Regions from separate parts of the Thalassobacillus hwangdonensis genome, predicted to be linked through region 3. Evidence: a T-box and tRNA genes for the amino acid it is inferred to sense, from the RefSeq annotation. Region 3 holds a T-box; the other regions hold tRNA genes.
The links. A T-box is a leader RNA that pairs with one kind of tRNA and senses whether it is charged. The one in region 3 lies ahead of argS (arginine--tRNA ligase), so its partner is inferred to be a tRNA-Arg.
Positions count from the first base shown of each region.

Region 1: it encodes a tRNA-Arg, which carries the amino acid that the T-box ahead of argS (arginine--tRNA ligase) is inferred to sense. The anticodon was not compared.
Region 2: it encodes a tRNA-Arg, which carries the amino acid that the T-box ahead of argS (arginine--tRNA ligase) is inferred to sense. The anticodon was not compared.

Region 1 is NZ_JBHTKL010000005.1:43,823-50,474, forward strand. Features, by position in the region: gene ACFQ2J_RS09395 (GntR family transcriptional regulator) at 1-231, shown strand, start outside; gene ACFQ2J_RS09400 (ABC transporter ATP-binding protein) at 231-1,106, shown strand; gene ACFQ2J_RS09405 (hypothetical protein) at 1,099-1,791, shown strand; gene ACFQ2J_RS09410 (helix-turn-helix domain-containing protein) at 1,972-2,766, shown strand; gene ACFQ2J_RS09415 (hypothetical protein) at 2,836-2,982, shown strand; tRNA gene ACFQ2J_RS09420 (tRNA-Arg) at 3,044-3,116, opposite strand; gene ACFQ2J_RS09425 (deoxynucleoside kinase) at 3,283-3,924, shown strand; gene ACFQ2J_RS09430 (deoxynucleoside kinase) at 3,921-4,604, shown strand; gene ACFQ2J_RS09435 (YuzF family protein) at 4,671-4,916, opposite strand; tRNA gene ACFQ2J_RS09440 (tRNA-Ser) at 5,066-5,158, opposite strand; gene ACFQ2J_RS09445 (hypothetical protein) at 5,239-5,745, opposite strand; gene serS (serine--tRNA ligase) at 5,872-6,652, opposite strand, start outside.
Region 2 is NZ_JBHTKL010000005.1:1,018,645-1,025,296, reverse strand. Features, by position in the region: gene ACFQ2J_RS14520 (phosphoglycerate kinase) at 1-159, opposite strand, end outside; gene gap (type I glyceraldehyde-3-phosphate dehydrogenase) at 377-1,384, opposite strand; gene ACFQ2J_RS14510 (sugar-binding transcriptional regulator) at 1,422-2,450, opposite strand; gene ACFQ2J_RS14505 (glutaredoxin family protein) at 2,606-2,839, opposite strand; tRNA gene ACFQ2J_RS14500 (tRNA-Arg) at 3,557-3,632, opposite strand; gene ACFQ2J_RS14495 (ABC transporter ATP-binding protein) at 3,802-4,803, shown strand; gene ACFQ2J_RS14490 (ABC transporter ATP-binding protein) at 4,796-5,797, shown strand; gene ACFQ2J_RS14485 (ABC transporter substrate-binding protein) at 5,834-6,652, shown strand, end outside.
Region 3 is NZ_JBHTKL010000001.1:759,113-765,764, reverse strand. Features, by position in the region: gene ACFQ2J_RS04000 (ABC transporter permease) at 1-846, shown strand, start outside; gene ACFQ2J_RS03995 (GyrI-like domain-containing protein) at 990-1,496, shown strand; gene ACFQ2J_RS03990 (aldehyde dehydrogenase family protein) at 1,564-2,991, shown strand; gene ACFQ2J_RS03985 (hypothetical protein) at 3,091-3,237, shown strand; gene ACFQ2J_RS03980 (NUDIX hydrolase) at 3,249-3,686, shown strand; gene ACFQ2J_RS03975 (histidine phosphatase family protein) at 3,709-4,242, shown strand; T-box leader at 4,288-4,512, shown strand; gene argS (arginine--tRNA ligase) at 4,547-6,220, shown strand; gene ACFQ2J_RS03965 (amino acid permease) at 6,226-6,652, opposite strand, start outside.

The sequences.
Region 1 (6,652 bases), on a different contig from region 3:
ATCAACCCTGCGACCGCTGGAAAAGGAATCAACCAGCTTGTCGAACAGGAGATCATCTATAAGAAACGAGGGATCGGCATGTTTGTATCGGATGGTGCAAAAAAGATCATTTTGTCGAAAAGGAAGCATGACTTTTATGAAAACTACGTGATACCGATGAGACAGGAAGCAGAAAAACTCGGGATGTCTACAGAAGAACTAATCAACCTGATCAATAAGGGGGAAGCATGATGCAAATCGAATTCAAAAACCTTACAAAAGCCTATGGAGCTAAAAAAGCATTGAATAACTTCTCATTGACGCTGGAAGCAAACAAAATTTACGGATTGCTTGGCCGTAATGGTGCTGGCAAAACGACCATGATGCAGCTTTTGGCTGGACAGATCTCTCCTACAAGCGGCGAAGTTCTTGTGAACGGGGAAAAACCCTTCAATAACCGTACAGTGCTTGAAGACATCTGTCTGATCAATGAAAGTAACAACTTCAAAAGACGCTTGAAAATCAAACATGTATTGAAGATCGCTTCCTTGTTTTATCCAAAATGGTCCCAGGAAACTGCTGACCGTCTGATGAAAACCTTCAAATTGGAGTCGAACCTTAATATGAAAGGCTTATCCAAAGGAATGGAATCATCGGTAGGGATCATCATCGGGCTTGCCAGCCGAGCGAACATCACTATTTTTGATGAACCATACATCGGACTTGATGCATCTGCACGTTACGATTTTTATGATGCGTTACTTGAAGAATTCCAACAACACCCTAGAACAATCATCCTCTCCACACACCTCATCGATGAAGTCAGCAACCTCTTTGAAGAAATCATTCTTGTCCGTGAAGGCGAGCTGATGCACCATAAGACGTCAGAAGAAATGACCGAGCTCAGCATCCAAGTTACAGGACCAAAAGACAAAGTTGATGCATTCTGTACAGGAAAAAACGTGATTCATACCGATGAAATCATGGGTAGAAAAACCGTCATAGTTTTCGGGGAACACTTCCAGTTGGAAGATCTTAAAAATGAAGGGTTAGAGGCAGAACGTTGCCCAATCCAAAAATTGATGGTCCACCTTACTGAAGAGAAAGGGGTACGTACACATGTTTAATGATTTGAAAGCGATGCTTTACTTTTTAACGACAGATTTCCGGTTCGGTCTTACAATTTTTTGGTCAATTTTCCTGGCTAGCACCGGCGTACTGTACTTATTGACTTTTTCTTTCAATGACGTCACGATTATCGTCTCATCCAGCTTAGCCATCTATATTTATTGTGGAATCTCAGGTTTTCTGATGACGAAAGAAACGTTACCCTTCTGTTTGAAAATGGGGACAACACGGAACCGGTATTTCTCAGGTGTCATTGTGTTCAATTTGATCCTTGGAGCTTTCATGGCCTTCATTTCCAGTACACTCAGTCTTGTGGTCGGAATGACGGAACAATCCAATCTGCAATTAATGACTGCAATTGATGCCACAAGTTTAAGCCCTGGATGGTTCAACCAATTCTGGCTTGAGACATTGATCTGTTTTCTTTTCCTATCAATCGGCTTCATGTTCAGCGCGATCTTCTATCGGACCGGACTTGTAGGCGGATTAAGTGTCATTGGCATAGTTGTGATTGCAATCCTGCTCCCTGATCTACGAGAACAGTTTCTGGACTTCTTCCTAGAGTTCAGTGAAAGTGGGATCACCATTCATTATGTATCCTTATTCATCGCAGCTTTACTTGCAATGATACCTACATGGCTGTTACTGAACCGCGCATCCATTCATTCTGCTGCTACGAGATGAATCAATTTGAGGGCTGTCCACATGGGCAGCCCTCAATCCGTCTAAAACAGCTTGAAAGCGCCGTTTTTACATAAATGCAACCCTCCGTTGCCTATTTGCAACTAAATGAATATAGAAAAATCCACCATTCTTTTATACACTTTTAACCAAGGAATTGAAATTACTGGAAGGGGTTTTCACATGTCATTCGGAGAAAAGTTATTCAAGCTAAGAAAAGAAAAAGGGTTCTCTCAACAGGAATTGGCAGATGAATTGCGGACATCAAGACAAGCAATCAGTAAGTGGGAAAATGATCAGGGATTTCCGGAAACAGAAAAACTGCTATTGATCGGGAATGTTTTTGAGGTATCGATCGACTATTTACTTAAGAACGATATTGAACAGAACAATAAGGATGAAGAAAGTTATTATGTAAGTAAGGAAATGGCGGAAGGTTATTTGGCACATGTTTTAAAAATAGCAAAACCAATTGCTTTAGCTGTCAGTCTATTCATTCTGGCATTCACACCTTATCTGATCTTCAACGATTCGCCTAAGATCTACACATTTCTCACCATCATCATCGGTACATTGGCAGTTTTATCTTTCTTCAAAGCTGCAAGCACCGAAGATCAGCAGAAGTATGAAGTTCTTAAAACAAGTGCCCTTGTCTTCGATCAGAGTTACCTTAAAGATTTGAAAATAAACTATAAAAACCTTCGAAAGAAGTATAACTCCTTCATCGGCGTTGGTGTCACGCTCATTGCCGTAGGGGCAGGATCATTCATGTTAGAAGAAAATGATATTACCCAAGGAGTTCTGCTTCCTTACTATCCGGTTCTTACCGTCCTGATTGCTTTGGGGGCATTTATTATCATGCGGACATCCCTTATCATTGAAGCATATGAAATGCTGATCAATAATGAAAAACACATTCGAAATGTACAGGAAAAATCCCAGAAGAAATTACGGAAGATATGGAAAGAATGGATCTGATCTCACTTGCGTTTAATCCACCCTATTTTTGCATAACCTAATGAAAATTCAATCGGAAAGAGGGATCGTATGAGTGGACAGAACCAACCATGGGTCGATGAGTATCGTGCTGCCCCACTAACTCCTGATATGCTTCAAGAGATTCAGAACCTGGAGAGAAAAATAAAGACAGAAGCGAATGAAGAAGTCATTTTGATTGCCTATGAACATAAATAAGCACCTTGCTGGATGCAAGGTGCTTTCACCGACTGCCGATCTCCAGGCAGTCTTTTTTTTACGCCCCCGAGAGGATTCGAACCTCTGACACACGGTTTAGGAAACCGATGCTCTATCCCCTGAGCTACGGGGGCAAAGAAATTGTAGCGAACACTGCTTATTATACAAAAATACCCGGCAGATGAAAAGATTTATTTCTCCCATCCACCTGTCAATTCCCGGCTCAATTATGATAAAATAGAACTTGTCTGTCAGAACGTAGCGAATATTGTCTCTTGTATTGTTTAAGGAGGAGAAGAGATGGGACATGTACCTTTCATTGCTGTCGAGGGACCGATCGGGGTCGGAAAAACGTCTCTGTCTAAAAAACTCGCCTCCCATTTTGATTTTCATCTGTTGAAGGAAATCGTCGAGGAGAACCCATTTTTAGGCAAATTCTACGATAACATTGAGGAATGGAGCTTCCAGACTGAAATGTTTTTCTTGTGCAACCGGTTCAAGCAGCTAGAAGATATCGGCAACAAATATTTGCAGCACGACAAGCCTGTCGTCGCTGATTACCATATTTCCAAGAACATGATTTTTGCGCGTCGTACGTTGAGAAAAGATCAGTTCGACAAATACGCGAAAATCTATGATATTTTGACACATGATATGCCTCGTCCGAACATGATGGTCTACCTGCACGCAAGCCTGGACACGTTGATGGAGCGGATCCGTATGCGTAACCGTGATGTAGAGGCGAACATCCAAGCTTCTTATTTACAGCAGCTTTCGCAGGATTATGATGACTTCATGAATCATTTTGAAGCGACACATCCGGACATTCCGGTCATTCGTCTGAATGGCGACGATTTGGATTTCGTGAAGCATCAGGACGATCTACGCCATATATTGGATCGGGTCGAACATCATCTACACAAAGGGGAAGTTATCAAATGAACGCACGTGAACGCTTCGGTATACCACATGATAGTGTGATCACCATCGCTGGAACAGTCGGAGTCGGTAAATCGACCATGACTAATGCTTTGGCAGATGCACTCGGTTTCCGTACCTCATTCGAAAAGGTAGAAACCAATCCGTACCTGGATAAATTTTATAAAGACTTCGAACGCTGGAGTTTTCATCTGCAGATCTATTTCCTCGCAGAACGCTTCAAAGAACAGAAGAAGATATTCGAATATGGGGGAGGGTTCATCCAGGACCGCTCCATTTACGAAGACACGGGTATTTTCGCGAAGATGCATTATGAAAAAGGTACGATGTCACCGACCGATTATGAAACGTACACGAACTTGTTCGATGCAATGGTCATGACACCATATTTCCCGCATCCGGACTTGCTCATCTACTTGGAAGGCTCCTTCGAGGACATACTTGCCCGCATTCAGGAGCGCGGCCGTCCGATGGAGCAGGAAACACCTATTGAATACTGGAAGGAAATGTTCGACCGTTATGAAAACTGGATCGACAATTTTAATTCCTGCCCAGTTCTCCGCCTGAACATTGCAGACTACGATGTGATCCAGAACGAAAACAGCATCGATCCGATTTTGGAGAAAATCGGACATTTCATCAATCAATCACGCAAATGGCGTTCAAGCCGTATGCTTACGTAATAAGCGAAATCCTGCAGATCCGAGATCTGCAGGATTTTTTTATTTCTATTATAGTAGTTCGTCTCTTTAATCAAGATCTGGCATAATCGTTACGATTTGCTGAATGCGCACAAAGAAAGTCGAGTCTCCGGCAGTCAATACAATGTGATCCGGCTTCACGTCTTCCAAATCTCCACGAATCGTATCTCTCACAGTCTCAACAATAAGTGTCTTTCCTATCACCGACTGCAGCGTGCTTACTACAAATGGATCAACCACCGTTATATATTGTGGACTTATACTCATTGCTTCCGGTTGTTGGCGGTAATACATCAACATTCCCCCTGAAAGGTAATCCATACACCTTATGCATAGGGAGAGAAATGGTTAAACATAGGCAATTTGAGCATAAAAAAAATCGTTACAAGAAGTAACGATTTTCGTTCTATGAATCTCCAATTTTATGCGCTTTGTTGAAAAAATGGCGGAGGAGGAGGGATTCGAACCCCCGCGGGCCGTGAAGCCCCTGTCGGTTTTCAAGACCGATCCCTTCAGCCGGACTTGGGTACTCCTCCGTATGTCCAACAAATAAAAATATATCATGTACGCATAGAAGATGTCAACAATCCTAAAAATGATTAAATTTTAAGATAATTCATAGGCTATTTTTCAGCTCTTTTGCCAGTTTGGATGCCCGTGCTCCACGCTGGCTGAACAGCAAGCGTAAATCGTCAACGCTCTGATAAGAAAGCCGGATATGATAGTAATTCACGTATTCCCCAATGGCAAAGATATAAAGGAACAAAAACAAATAGATGGTAGGTGCAGCCACCATGATCTGATAAATCACCAATAGAATGCCGTAAGCCAGCAATGCGAACGTGATCCTTTTCAAATATGTAAACCACCTGCACTGGCTTTTCGTCATACGAGAAAAGTTGCCTTGCTTTGCCTGTTTCCATTTCATATACCAATAAAAGCTTCCTTGAAGAAGAATGAATTCAAGCACCAGGAACGCATATACAGCAGGATATGAAGTTACATATGCAGCAATGCTTTCCATCGACTTAATGGCATAGAACCATAAAAAAGCAAACAGGATGGACGCAATCAATTCTCCGGTCCAAAGCCGTATGTATTTCTTTATCATTGATTCCCGCATAGATATTTCCCCCTTACAACTACCATATAGGAATCAGCATATGAACTCTATAACTTTTTGTGACTAAGTTTCGCCAAAATAAAAAAGACGAACACGGTATACACCATGCCCGTCTTTTTGCAGTTATTATCCGATGATTTCTTTTCCACCCATATAGGCTCGTAGTACTTCAGGAACGACCACTGTGCCGTCTTCCTGCTGATAGTTCTCAAGGATCGCAGCGACCGTACGTCCTAGTGCAAGACCAGATCCATTCAATGTATGAACGAATTCAGGCTTCGCGTTTTTATCAGGACGGTAGCGAATGCCTGCACGGCGTGCCTGGAAATCTTCAAAGTTAGAACAAGAGCTGATTTCACGGTACGTATCGTAGCTTGGAATCCACACTTCGATGTCGTACTTTTTCGCTGCAGTGAACCCAAGATCACCAGTGCACATGCTCATCACACGGTAAGGAAGCTTCAATAGCTGCAGTACTTTTTCAGCATTGCCTGTCAGTTCTTCCAATACATTGTAAGACTCTTCCGGTTTTACGAACTGGACAAGCTCGACTTTGTTGAACTGGTGCTGGCGGATTAGACCACGAGTATCCCGACCTGCAGATCCTGCTTCAGAACGGAAACATGCGCTGAATGCCACGTACTTCTTCGGCAGGTCTTCACCGTCAAGGATTTCTTCACGATGATAGTTGGTTACAGGGACCTCGGCTGTTGGGACGAGATAATAATCCCAGTCTGCGATTTTGAAGGCATCTTCTTCAAATTTCGGCAGCTGACCAGTGCCTGTCATAGACTGGGTGTTGACCATGTATGGCGGAAGCATTTCGCTATAGCCATGTTCGTCAGAGTGTAGATCCATCATGAAGTTGATCAATGCCCGCTCAAGGCGAGCTCCAAGACCTTTATAG
Region 2 (6,652 bases), on a different contig from region 3:
TTTCGCGCCATCTTTGACAAGATGAGCAATTGTAGGAATTGCCGCTTTGATCCGAGTATCGTCAGTAACTTCGCCACCGCTCATCGGAACGTTGAAATCTACACGGCAGAAAACTTTCTTCCCTTGTACTTCCACGTCTTTGATCGTTTGTTTATTCACGGGATGAGGACCTCCTTTTGTATTGTCAGCTTCATGAAAGCTGAATAATCTTTTCCACAACTTCCATTATATAAAAGAAAGCTACTAAAGAAAAAGAATCTCTTAAATTGTCAGCTGATTGTTAAGTAATAGTCATTTGGACAGTGAGAAAGGAGGAGGATTTATGGACCTCCTCCTTTTTCATTGTCTTCTATGAGTCCTTTAATATACTCAGATATTAAAGTCCTTTTTCTTTAAGGAATACAGCTAGGTCGACACAACGGTTGGAGTAACCGAACTCGTTGTCGTACCAGGAAACGACTTTCACCATGTTGTCTTCCAAAGTCATTGTAGAAATCGCATCAACGATGGAAGAGTGCGTGTTTCCATTGTAGTCGCTGGATACAAGTGGTTCTTCACTGTAGCCAAGGATTCCTTTCAATTCACCTTCAGCAGCTTCTTTGAATGCTGCGTTAACGTCTTCTGCTGTAACGGTCTTATCCAACTCAGCAACAAGGTCGACGATGGATACGTTCGCTGTTGGTACACGCATTGCCATACCGTTCAACTTGCCATCCAACTCTGGAAGTACTTTAGCAACTGCTTTTGCAGCTCCAGTAGTTGTCGGGATGATGTTCTGTGCTGCTGCACGTGCACGACGGTAGTCTTTGTGCGGCAGGTCAAGGATCTGCTGGTCGTTCGTGTAAGAGTGTACAGTAGTCATCATACCGCGCTTAAGACCGAACTTGTCGTTCAATACTTTTGCGAATGGTGCAAGACAGTTCGTTGTACAAGAAGCGTTGGAAATTACGTGGTGGCTTCCAGCATCATACTTGTCTTCGTTTACACCCATTACTACTGTGAAGTCTTCTTCTTGTGCAGGTGCAGAAATGACAACTTTCTTCGCTCCAGCATCAAGGTGTTTCTTAGCGTCTGCACGCTTTGTGAAGCGGCCAGTGGATTCGATGACGATTTCTACACCAAGATCTCCCCAACCAAGCTGCGCAGGATCTTTTTCGGATAGTACTTTGATTTCTTTGCCGCCAACAACAAGGTTGGAGCCGTTCACTGTCACTTCTTCTTCCAAAGTACCGTGAACTGTATCATATTGTAAAAGGTGAGCTAGCATATTAGCATCTGTCAAGTCGTTTACAGCCACTACCTCAACGTCTTCATTTTTTAAAGATGCACGGAATACGTTACGTCCAATACGTCCAAATCCGTTAATACCAATTTTTACAGTCATTCTGAATTCCTCCTTGGATTGTGTTACTAAAATTTATTTAAAGGGAAGTATCCCTTAAAAGCTGTTGTGCAGCACCTTCATCGGTGATCAGGACGTTGCTTTGCCCTGGTTTGAAATACGAGGCGATCGCCTGAGCTTTAGACTTTCCGCCTGCGACTGCGATGACGTGCTTTGAGCTCGACAGGTCTTCCAATTGAAGGCCGACCGTACGAACCTTATGGACAATTTCTCCCTGCTGATCGAAGTAATAGCCGAAAGCTTCGCCTACTGCATGTCCGTCAGCAATCTTTTCTATCTGCTCTTGCGGGGTCTTTCTTCGTTCTGCCATCGTCAGCGCCTCTCCAATTCCATGGATGACGACTTCAGCACTTTTGATATAATCCAGCACTTCCCTGACAGATGGTTCTTCTGTGATGATATGATAGGATTCCTCACTCAATGGATCAGGTACATATAATAGACGGTATTCGCCTCTGGCTTTGTTCGCCATTTCCGCACAGATGGTATTTGCCTGGTTCTCTACTCTTTCTCCAAGCCCGCCTCGTGCAGGAACGAATAAGCAATGTTCCGCTTCAGGCAACGGCTTCATCATCTTGGCAACAGCAGCCATGGTGGAACCACCAGTGATTGCTACAGTTTGCCCCGAATGAAGCACACCATTCAAATAATGGACACATGCTTTTCCCATTTCTTGTTTTACCCAATCCAGCTCATCACTATCACCAGGAACGATCAGAACATAATCTAGCTTTAATTTATCCTTTAATTGATTTTCTAAAACCCTGACACCTGACACTTCTTTAATGAATGCCGCAAGCTGCTCGAGTACGGCATGTCCTTCCAAAGTCAGTTTCATTCCTTTTGATGTGATATCGATGAATCCCTGCTGATTGAAAAAATCCACTTCCGTTCGGATCGTGCGCTCTGCCATTTCTATATTCTCGGCAAGCCCTCTTCTTCCGATCGGCTCCATCAGCTGGATATAATGTAAGATTTGATATCTGCGCTGCATCACATCTAGCAGTTCAGGGAACAATTTTTTTTGCAGGTCCACTAAAGCTCTCACGGAAAAAAGCTCCTTTACTGAATGAATCTCACTCATGCGGGATAACTTCTGTCCCGGTGCGTCATATTCCGTCCCACGAAGAGCAAAAAAATATTTTCTACAGTTCACATATTAACAGTACCCGTTTACCCGCACAAGTAAAACCTATGATTTTTCTAATGTAAACGCTCTCTTAATGAAATCAAGTCAATTTCCTTGTAATAGAGCAGTTCACCGTCGATTTCTACGACAGGGATTTCAATCATGAATCGCTGCAGCAATGCTTCGTCTGATTCGATATCCTTTTCTATCATCTCAAATTCATGGTCGGATTGCAGTAGATCCAGCAACACTTTCACTTCATCGCATAGACAGCAATTTTCCCTCATATAAAGAATGACTTCTTTCATTGCGAACATTCCTCTCTTAACGTGTGTCATCTTCCTCTATATTATACAAAATAAAAAAACGGCTTGTCACCAAACACTTATGGCGAAAGCCGGGCTTCTTCTATACTTTACTTTATTATTAGGGTACAAAAAAGGGCGTCATGATGCACGCCCCTTGTTATCATAAAAACCTCGATCGATTTTTTTACTTTTCGTTTCCAGAAAACGTGACAGCTCCTCGCCGGCCCGTTGGACAGAACTTCTTTTGATCGATGCGTAATTGAATGAAATTTTGCGTTGTTCAGCCATATCGAATATATGGATGCGTCGATCTCCTGATACTTTCTCTGTCCCCATGATCGTGTAACGAAGTATTTTCGTAGTAACACCCCATTATTTTAAAGTACAGATGCTTTCTTATCTGTTCTCTAATCATAACATGTATTACCAGTAATAGAAACAACCGTTCGATATGTAATGCTATTTTAATATATGTTTTTCTAATAATCCCCACTCCAAGTTATACAGGGGTTTTACAGGAGTTGAGCAATGATTAGTCGATGGATAGTAGCTTTCCTGTGAGACTCTCTCCAATTCCCCACGACCCCATTTAATTAATAATAGCACTCCTATCATTATTATAAGAAAGGAAAGTATCCGCAGCTTGATCAAAATCTATCAATAATAGAAACAAAAAACCCCCACGTGCTCTCAATAGCACGTGGGGGTTTTTATGAGCGCACCCGAGAGGATTCGAACCTCCGACTGACGTAGAACCGGAATCTACCGCTCTATCCAGCTGAGCTACGGGCGCAAGATGACATGCATTACATATTATAAGCACTCCACCATAAAAACGCAAGATGTTTTCTTTTCTCTATTTATTTTTGAGAAAAAAGAGAAAAAACTCTTAATTTTCAGAAATTATGTATAATGTTACACAAATGTTAATTAAGATTCATGTTTGTTACAGGAGGTTCCCTATGAATGGTCAAGAACCAATACTGGAAGTAAAAGATGTACATACCCATTTCTTCACGAAAAACGGGACCGTCAAGGCGGTCGATGGTGTCAGCTTCAGTGTAAAACCAGGAGAAACATTAGGCATAGTCGGGGAATCCGGTTCAGGAAAAAGTATCACAGCAATGTCGATTATGAACTTGATCCCTTCTCCACCAGGAAAAATCGTATCAGGAGATATTCTGTATAACGGTGAGAGCCTGTTAGCCAAATCACAGAAACAGATGCGGAAGATTCGCGGAAAGGAAATCTCGATGATTTTCCAGGATCCGATGACCTCTCTGAATCCGGTTTTCACGGTCGAGAAACAGATGGTTGAAACGATTCGCACCCATGAAAAGAAAACGAAGGAACAGGCACGAGCGAGAGCAGTCGAGCTGCTTGATCTTGTAGGAATTCCAAGCCCTAAGGAGCGTCTGAGAAACTACCCACATGAATTCAGTGGTGGAATGAGACAACGGGTGATGATAGCGATGGCGCTCGCTTGTAACCCGAAGGTGCTGATTGCGGACGAACCGACCACTGCACTGGACGTTACCATCCAGGCACAGATTCTGGATTTGTTGAACAAGCTTCAAAAAGAACTCGGAATGGCGATCATCATGATCACCCACGACCTTGGGGTCGTTGCAGAAGTATGTGACAGGGTGATGGTAATGTATGCAGGAAAACCTGTCGAGTTTTCCGAAGTGAATGAACTGTTCAGCGAACCGAAGCATCCATACACATGGGGATTATTATCTTCCATCCCGCAAATCAAGGAAAGGAAAGACAGACTGGAAGCGATTCCTGGTCTTCCACCTGATTTACGGAATTTACCGACAGGGTGCAGCTTTGCACCACGGTGTGCCCATGTCAAAGAGGAATGCCTGCAGGTCGATCCTGCATTGACCGAAGAACAGCAGAACCATTTTGTTCGATGCCTGCTGTATGAGCAAGGAGAGAAGGTGAGCATCCATGAGTGAACTGTTACGTGTAAAAGGATTGAAAAAACACTTTCCTATTTATAAAGGGGCGCTTTTCCCTAAACAAGTCGGAGCAGTAAAAGCAGTCGATGGCGTGTCTTTCTCCGTGAAAAAGGGTGAGACACTGGCGCTTGTAGGTGAAAGTGGGTGCGGAAAGTCGACGACAGGCCGTACCATCCTTAAGCTGTTGGATCCTACGGAAGGGCAAGTGTTCTATAAAGGAAAAGACATCACCAACGTCAAAGGTGAGGAACTACGCCAGCTACGAAAAGAGATGCAATTGATCTTCCAGGATCCATATGCATCGCTGAACCCACGTAAAACGATTGAAAAAACAGTGACCGAACCGATGAAGATTTTCGGTATCGATAAGGAAGAAAGACAGAAGCGGCTCGATCGGCTGATGAATGTCGTCGGCCTCGATACGTATCACAAGTCGCGTTACCCACATGAATTCAGTGGCGGTCAACGTCAGCGGATCGGAATTGCCCGGGCGTTAGCATTGAATCCGGAACTGATCATCTGCGATGAGCCTGTTTCCGCGCTTGACGTATCCATTCAGGCCCAGGTCATCAATTTGCTGGAGGATCTACAGAAGGAATTCGATTTGACGTATGTTTTCATCGCTCATGATTTGAGTGTCGTTCATCATATCAGTGACCGGGTTGCAGTCATGTACCTTGGTGAAATCGTAGAAACAGGTGAAGTGGAGGAGTTGTACAACGATCCGAAGCACCCATATACACAGGCTCTGCTTTCATCGATTCCTGAGGCGAAACCGAATCAGGAAACAGATCGAATCATCTTACAAGGTGACCTTCCTTCCCCTTCCAATCCACCTCAAGGGTGTAAATTCCATACGAGGTGTCCGATTGCGGAGGAAGTATGTAAGCATAAACGCCCTGTCTTGAAGCAGATTCCTGGTCAGGAACATGAAGTAGCTTGCCATTTAGTTAAGGAGGTGGTTGAAGACATAGAACCAACGCATGTCTGATACTTAGTTCCAAAAAATTTAAAGGGGGATTCAACCTTGAAGAAGAAAGCATTTTGGATGTTATTATTAAGTGTTTTTGCAATGATGCTTGTCCTTGCTGCATGTCAAGGTGAGCAAGTCAACTCCGATGATGACAATTCTGAAGATACCAATGATTCTGAGGAAACTGCTGATTCTGGAGAAACTGCAGATTCCGGCGATGATGGCGGTGAAAAGACATTCGTATTCGGCCGTGGTGCGGATGCAGTGGAACTTGATCCGTCAAAAGTTACTGATGGTGAGTCCATCTATGTAACAAATCAGCTTTATGACACATTGGTCCGCTATGAGCAGGAAGGAACAGAAGTAGTACCTGCTTTGGCAACAAAATGGGAAACAAGCGATGATGGTAAGGAGTGGACCTTCCAGCTTCGTGACGATGTTACATTCCACGATGGAACTGACTTCACAGCAGAAGATGTCGTGTTCAACTTTGAACGCTGGGCAAGCGGTGGAGACTACGTCTACTACGGTTACATGTTCGGCGCTTCCGAAGATGACCTTGGTGGAATCATTGAAAAAGTGGAAGCAACAGGCGACTACGAAGTCAAATTCACACTTTCCGAGCCTAATGCTCCATTCCTGAACACCCTTGCGATGCCTCCATTCGGAATTGCAAGCCCGGATGCAGTAGAAGAGCATGGCGATGACTACTTCAAAAATCCTGTTGGTACAGGTCCATTCAAATTTGTCGAGTGGAAACAGGATGATCAGATCACTGTAGAAAAGAACGAAGATTACTTCGGCGAAGTTGCTAAAGTCGATAAAGTCATCTTCCGTGTCATCCCGGATAACGGTGCTCGTTTCATGGAACTT
Region 3 (6,652 bases):
TATGGGCAATACCCTCAGGACTCATGGCTATTCCTATCAGCTACAACGCTGATACCGATCATTACCGGAATGATCGGAGCTCTTTTGCCGGCAATTGGTGCAATGAGAATTACACCTGGTCAAGGCTTCCATGGTGGAATAAGCAATTCTAAGCGATCTGAAAAGATTATCCGCTATGTGCTTGGCGCTGGAGGAGCGGCTTTAAGCGCAGGAATCGTTGCACTGCTTGTTTTCGCAATACCTGATATCAGTAATCAGTCAGCGAAATCAGAAACATCAGACAGCACAAGTGTCCAGGGTACAAGCGGAGATGTAGAAGTCTTCCAGGATGAAAAAACGAAAGAGGATGAAGAGGAAGTTGAGGATCAGAATAAAGAGGAGTCTATTAATGAAGACGCTAATGCAATAGACTTACTTAAAGAAACTGCAGATACTTTCAAAGCTGGAGAGGAAGTAGTGGATCCTGCAAAATCTTTTGGGGACAGAGAAGTGGAAAGCAGTTATCATTTCACGGTAGAAGAGGTCAGCCCTCCTGAAGCTCTGGCACCTGAGAAGGACACGAATAAACTTCTTAGTGTGAAAATAGAGTTTACTAAAACAAGTACAGGACGTATGAACTTCATTCCGAACCACTTCCTTGTCATTGATAGTAAAGGGGAGAAATACATCAGAAAAACCGTAAACATTATTGAGCGCGGAACGTGGAATAGCACTGTTCTTATAGGTGAAACGACGTTCATTGGTGAATTGACTTATGAAATTCCAGAGAACGTTGATGAATATGTACTTTATTTGGACCATGAAACAGCAGGTATCTATGATCCAACTGTCATCGAATTCAATTGATTGATTCGACACATCACATAGAGGTGTGTCATTTTTTTTAGAAAATTAGAATTTTTGAAGGGAAATAAGTAACTTATGTAGAAACTGATGTATGACGCTTTTTGACCTTTGCGTGAAAAATGTGTATTGTAAGGGGTGAGGGCATGGAATCCCAAGATTGGAAAATAGCAGAAATCCCAGGCTATCGTGCATTAGGGTACAAGTGGGAAGGAAGTTATGCAGAGGTAGGTTCATTGAAGGAAGTCATTTATCGTATGAGTGACCGCGTAAATGAACTCGACTTTGCTGTAAATCCCGAGACGCAGCTCGGTTTATCCTATCATCTGCGTCCGGATGGTTTTGTTCACTATTCTGCGTATGAAGTTACCGAAGATCAACATGTCCCTGAGGATATGGTTGAATTCTTCGTACCCAGAATGACGTATCTTACTGTCCAGCACCAAAAAGGACAGAATATCGGCCAAACCTATGAATCTATTTTTTTATGGATGGGTGAAAACGGTTACAAGCCATACGTCCATGTGGATGGAAAGGTGTTCGATAAGCTGCCGGTCAAGCACGAACGCTATCCCCATAACAGGGATTTGGAAGATCCTCACTTTGAAATACTGATTCCTATTGAGAAGATCAGTCAGGTTTCAAATCAGTAATAATCGGTTACATGCTCTATCAAGGTCAATGCAAACTAACAATTTTTTATAAAGGAGCTATGTTCATATGAGAAAACATCTTAAACACTACATCAATGGTGAATGGGTAGAATCTACAGGTAACGAGACAGAAGACGTGATCAATCCTGCGACGGAAGAAGTCATGGGAACGATCAGTCTAGGTACGAAGGAAGATTTGGACAAAGCGGTTGAAGCAGCAAAAGCAGCATTGCCGTCTTTCTCTAAGACTTCCAAGGAAGAACGTATCGAATTGCTGGAGAGAATCGCCCAGGAATATGAAAAGCGCAAAGACGACTTCATTGAAACGATCACAGATGAACTTGGTTCTCCACTTAAGATTTCTGAAAGAGTCCATTACAACATGGGATACATGCACTTCTCACAAGCTGCAAAATCTTTGAAAGACTTCTCTTTCATGGAAGACCGCGGCAATCACGTAATCGTTAAAGAAACAGTAGGCGTAAGCGGATTGATTACACCTTGGAACTTCCCTACGAACCAAATTTCAACAAAAATAGCCAGTGCATTAGCTGCTGGTAGCCCTATGGTTGTCAAACCTTCTGAGTTGACGCCATTCGCTTCCATCATCCTTACTGAAGTATTGGATGCAGCTGGAGTACCTAAAGGTGTCTTCAACCTTGTCAACGGTTCTGGAGAAGTAATCGGTGACGGCATCAGCTCCCATCCTGATATCGACTTTGTTTCCTTCACAGGTTCTGTCGGTGTCGGTAAGAAAATCATGCAGAACGCTTCTGAAACGATTAAGAACTTCGCATTGGAACTTGGAGGCAAGTCTCCATTGGTTGTCCTTGAGGATGCAGACGTAGAAAAAGCAGCGAAAGCAGCACTTGGTCACATTACGATGAACAGTGGTCAAGTATGTTCCGCAGCTACTCGTGTACTGATTCCTACTTCCATGAAAAAGGACTTTGAAGAAGCAATCAAAACAGCAGTGGAAAACACTCCAGTCGGAGATCCACGAGGAAAGAACTTTGTAGGACCGATCATTTCGAAGAAACAATGGGATCGTGTACAATCTTACATTGAAAAAGGAACAGAAGAAGCTACGCTATTAGTCGGTGGCCCTGGTAAGCCTGAAGGAATCGACAAAGGTTACTTCGCAAAACCGACTGTATTCACAGATGTTAAAAATGACATGGTGATTGCACAGGAAGAAATCTTCGGACCTGTGACTACGTTGATTACGTATGATACGCTTGATGAAGCGATTGAAATTGCGAACGACACTGTATATGGTCTTGCAGGCTATGTCGTAGGTTATGATCAGGAAAACTTGCGCAAAGTTGCAACATCGATCGAAGCTGGCCGTATTCAAATAAATAATGCAGGCCCTGACTTCTCTGCACCATTCGGAGGTTACAAACAATCTGGGCTTGGACGTGAGTGGGGCGACTTCGGTATAGAGGAATACCTTGAAATCAAGTCGATCCTAGGTATGCCATCTGCAGAATAAATTACAATCAGATTGATAGAACAGGAGATTTTTCTCCTGTTCTATTTTTTTGAAACAAAACAGGTAAGCATCGCGTATAGGTTAGCAGGAGGAGTTGTGATGAAAAAATCGGAATGGGAACACAAGATGATGCACATTGCTTCCAAATGGCTGCCTATTCCCAGGGTCTATCGTCTCGGTGGCTTCTGGAACGTGGTGCTGATCCTTTCAATTCTCGGTTGGATTAAAATCATTGGTGACATGTGAGGAGAGGTCAAATGGATTATTTGTATATAGTGAACGTAGAAGCAGCAATTTACTACGAGGGAAAGTTTCTGATCATCAAACGATCGGAAAAAGAAGAGCATGCATGGGGTCTATATTCGCTTGTTGGAGGCAAGATCGACTATGATGAAGATACATCTCTGATTATGAAAGAAAACCTTATCCGTGAAGTAGAAGAGGAAATCGGTATCAGGCTGGATGATCAACTGGAGTATATACATAGTACAGCTTTTAAAGTCGAAGATACCCAAGTATTGAATGTCGTGTTCTTGAGTCTATCATTCGAAGGTACTCCCTTCATCAAAAGTCCTGATGAAGTATCAGAAATCAAATGGCTGTCCAATGAAGAGATTCAACACTCGACAGAAATCCCATCTTGGACGAAGCAAAGTGTCCAATTGGCAGCAAAGCAACTTAAACTCACTATCTAGGAAATGGAACGGAGATGTGTCGATGATTTATGTAATCAGACATGGGGAAACAGAACTTAACCGACTTGGCAGGATGCAAGGGAGAAATGGACTGCCATTGAATAAAGCAGGAGAGGTGCAGGCGGAAACCTTAAAGCAATTGCTGAGTGCCACCTCCTTTGATTTCGTTTACTCTTCCCCGCAGGAAAGGGCCATCCAAACAGCAGCGATTGCTTCTGGTCTAAGTCCAATCGTAGATGCGAGGTTGGATGTCTTTGATATAGGAGAAGCGGATGGCTTACCAAAAGAAGCGGTCATCCGAAAAGGAGCATTGCCCGACACATCACACTACAGAGGTGTAGAGAAAATCGATACATTTCTTAAGAGGATTTTTCACCTTTTAGAAGAAGCATCATCCATGGGTGATGAAAAAAATGTATTGATTTGCGGTCATAAATGTACTACAAGTGCAATTGGAGCTTATTTCAATGGAATCCCTACGGATGGGAATCTGATGAAATATAGTCTATCCAATGGAGAAGTTCAAACTTATCGATGGAAAAAAATCGAAATTTGATTGGTATTTTTTAGATGATTGTGTATAATGTTAAAAACACGATAACGACAATCGATGATTAAGAGAGTAGTCACCTGGAATGTCAAAGCGAATCAGGGTTTGGTGGAAGCCTGGTACAGGATGGATGGCGAAACGGACTTATGAGATGTATTTCTGAATGAATGTAGGAAATACCGGGGACTGCCTCGTTAACAAATCGAGCGATTCTGTATGGATTCATATAGGATCAATTAGAGTGGTACCACGGGAAAATGAACTCTCGTCTCTTTATTGAGACGGGAGTTTTTTATTTGGAGGGATAATGATGGATGTGAAACACTTATTTGCTGAGGAACTTGAAAAGAAGCTGAAAGACAGCCTGAACTTTGAAACCATTCTTACGATGATTGAAAAGCCGAAACAGGAGGATATGGGTGATCTTGCATTTCCTTGTTTCGTGCTTGCTAAAACGTTCCGCAAACCGCCCAAGGAAATTGCTGAAGAACTGGCACAAGACTTGGATGCACTCTGGGTGGAGGAAGCAGAGAGTGTCAACGGTTATTTGAATATCCACTTGAAAAGAAAACCGATAGCAGAAGCGGTGTTAAAGGAAATTGCTACTAAGCAGTCAAGCTACGGTGAAGCGAATATCGGTCAGGGGGAAGTGATGACGCTCGATTTATCCTCTCCGAATATCGCGAAACCTTTTTCGATGGGGCATCTCCGTTCAACAGTCATAGGAAATGCGATAGCGCTGATCGCAGAAAAGTGTGGGTACAAGCCTATCCGTATCAACCACTTGGGAGACTGGGGAACTCAATTCGGCAAGCTGATCGTTGCTTATCAGAAATGGGGAGATCCAGAAAAGGTCAGAGCACAGCCGATCAAGGAACTACTGGAGCTTTACATCAAATTCCATAAAGAAGCGGAAAGTAACTCGAGTCTAGAAGATGAAGGAAGAAAAGCATTCAAAGACCTTGAAGCTGGTGATGCAGAAGCACTGAAGCTATGGAAATGGTTCAGAGAGGAATCATTGAAGGAATTCAATAAAATTTATGAACTACTTGGCGTTTCCTTTGATGCGGTACAAGGTGAGGCTTTTTATAACGATAAAATGGCAGCTGTCGTTAAGCAACTGGAAGAAAAGCAGCTATTGGAACCTTCCGAAGGCGCAATGGTCGTACCTGTCGGCGAAAATCACCCACCTTGCCTGATCAAGAAAAAGGATGGGACGACGCTTTACGCAACCCGTGATTTGGCAGCAGCAATCTATCGTCACCAAACGTACCATTTTTCAAAGTCATTGTATGTGGTCGGCAATGAACAGACACTGCACTTCCAGCAGCTCAAAGTCGTACTCGAAAAAATGGGCTATGAGTGGGCAAGTGAAATGAAACATGTACCATTCGGAATGATGTTGAAAGACGGCAAGAAAATGTCCACTCGTAAGGGAAAGGTCGTGTTATTGGAGGATGTTCTGAACGACGCCATCGAGCTCGCAAAAGCAAGCATCGATGAGAAGAATCCTGAGCTTGAAGATAAAGGCGCTGTTGCCAGACAGGTCGGTACAGGTGCAGTCATATTTCATGATCTGAAACATCACCGCATGGGAGATGTCGAGTTCTCACTGGAAGATATGCTGAAGTTCGAGGGCAACACAGGTCCATATATCCAATATACACATGCCAGAGCAGCATCACTTCTTAATAAAGGTGGCTATACTACAACGGATGTCGTCTCATTAAACGACGAAGACGAAGCTTGGAGCATCATCAAATATTTGGCAGACTTCCCGGAGGCCGTTCAACGGTCGCTGAATGATTATGATCCTTCTTTAATTGCAAAGTACCTGTTTGATTTATCCAAAGCATTCAACAAGTACTATGCAAATGTACGTATTCTGGAAGATCCTGAAAGACTGAACGTCGTTTTCGCGATCAAAACAGTCTTGAAAGAAGGATTACGCTTATTGGGAATCAAAGCACCTGACGCCATGTAAAGAAATCACTTATGCACCTTCCATGTAATAGCGCTGATCAGAAGGACTACTGCCATACTGATGTAAAAGCCTGGTCGAAGTGTAGGCTCCACTACTGTTCCAATGATTGCACAAATGATAAGAAGGAGACCTGTGATACCTGATCCATAAACTCTCAATGATCCAGTCAACAATTTGAATGATGATGCTGTGATGAATACCCAATTGTATAACAGAAGGATTCCAGCAGCGGTTGTAATATACTCATACACCTTCCCTGGAAGCAATAATGCAGCAACCACGGATATGGAAAGTCCTATCACGGACAAAACTAAAGAATGAAGAGGAAGCCCCTTGAAGTGTTCCGATCTTTTCGCGAACATGGATGGGGCTTCTTTATCTTTAGCTAAATTCAATAATAGATTGGTCACACTGTATAACACGGCGGTCATC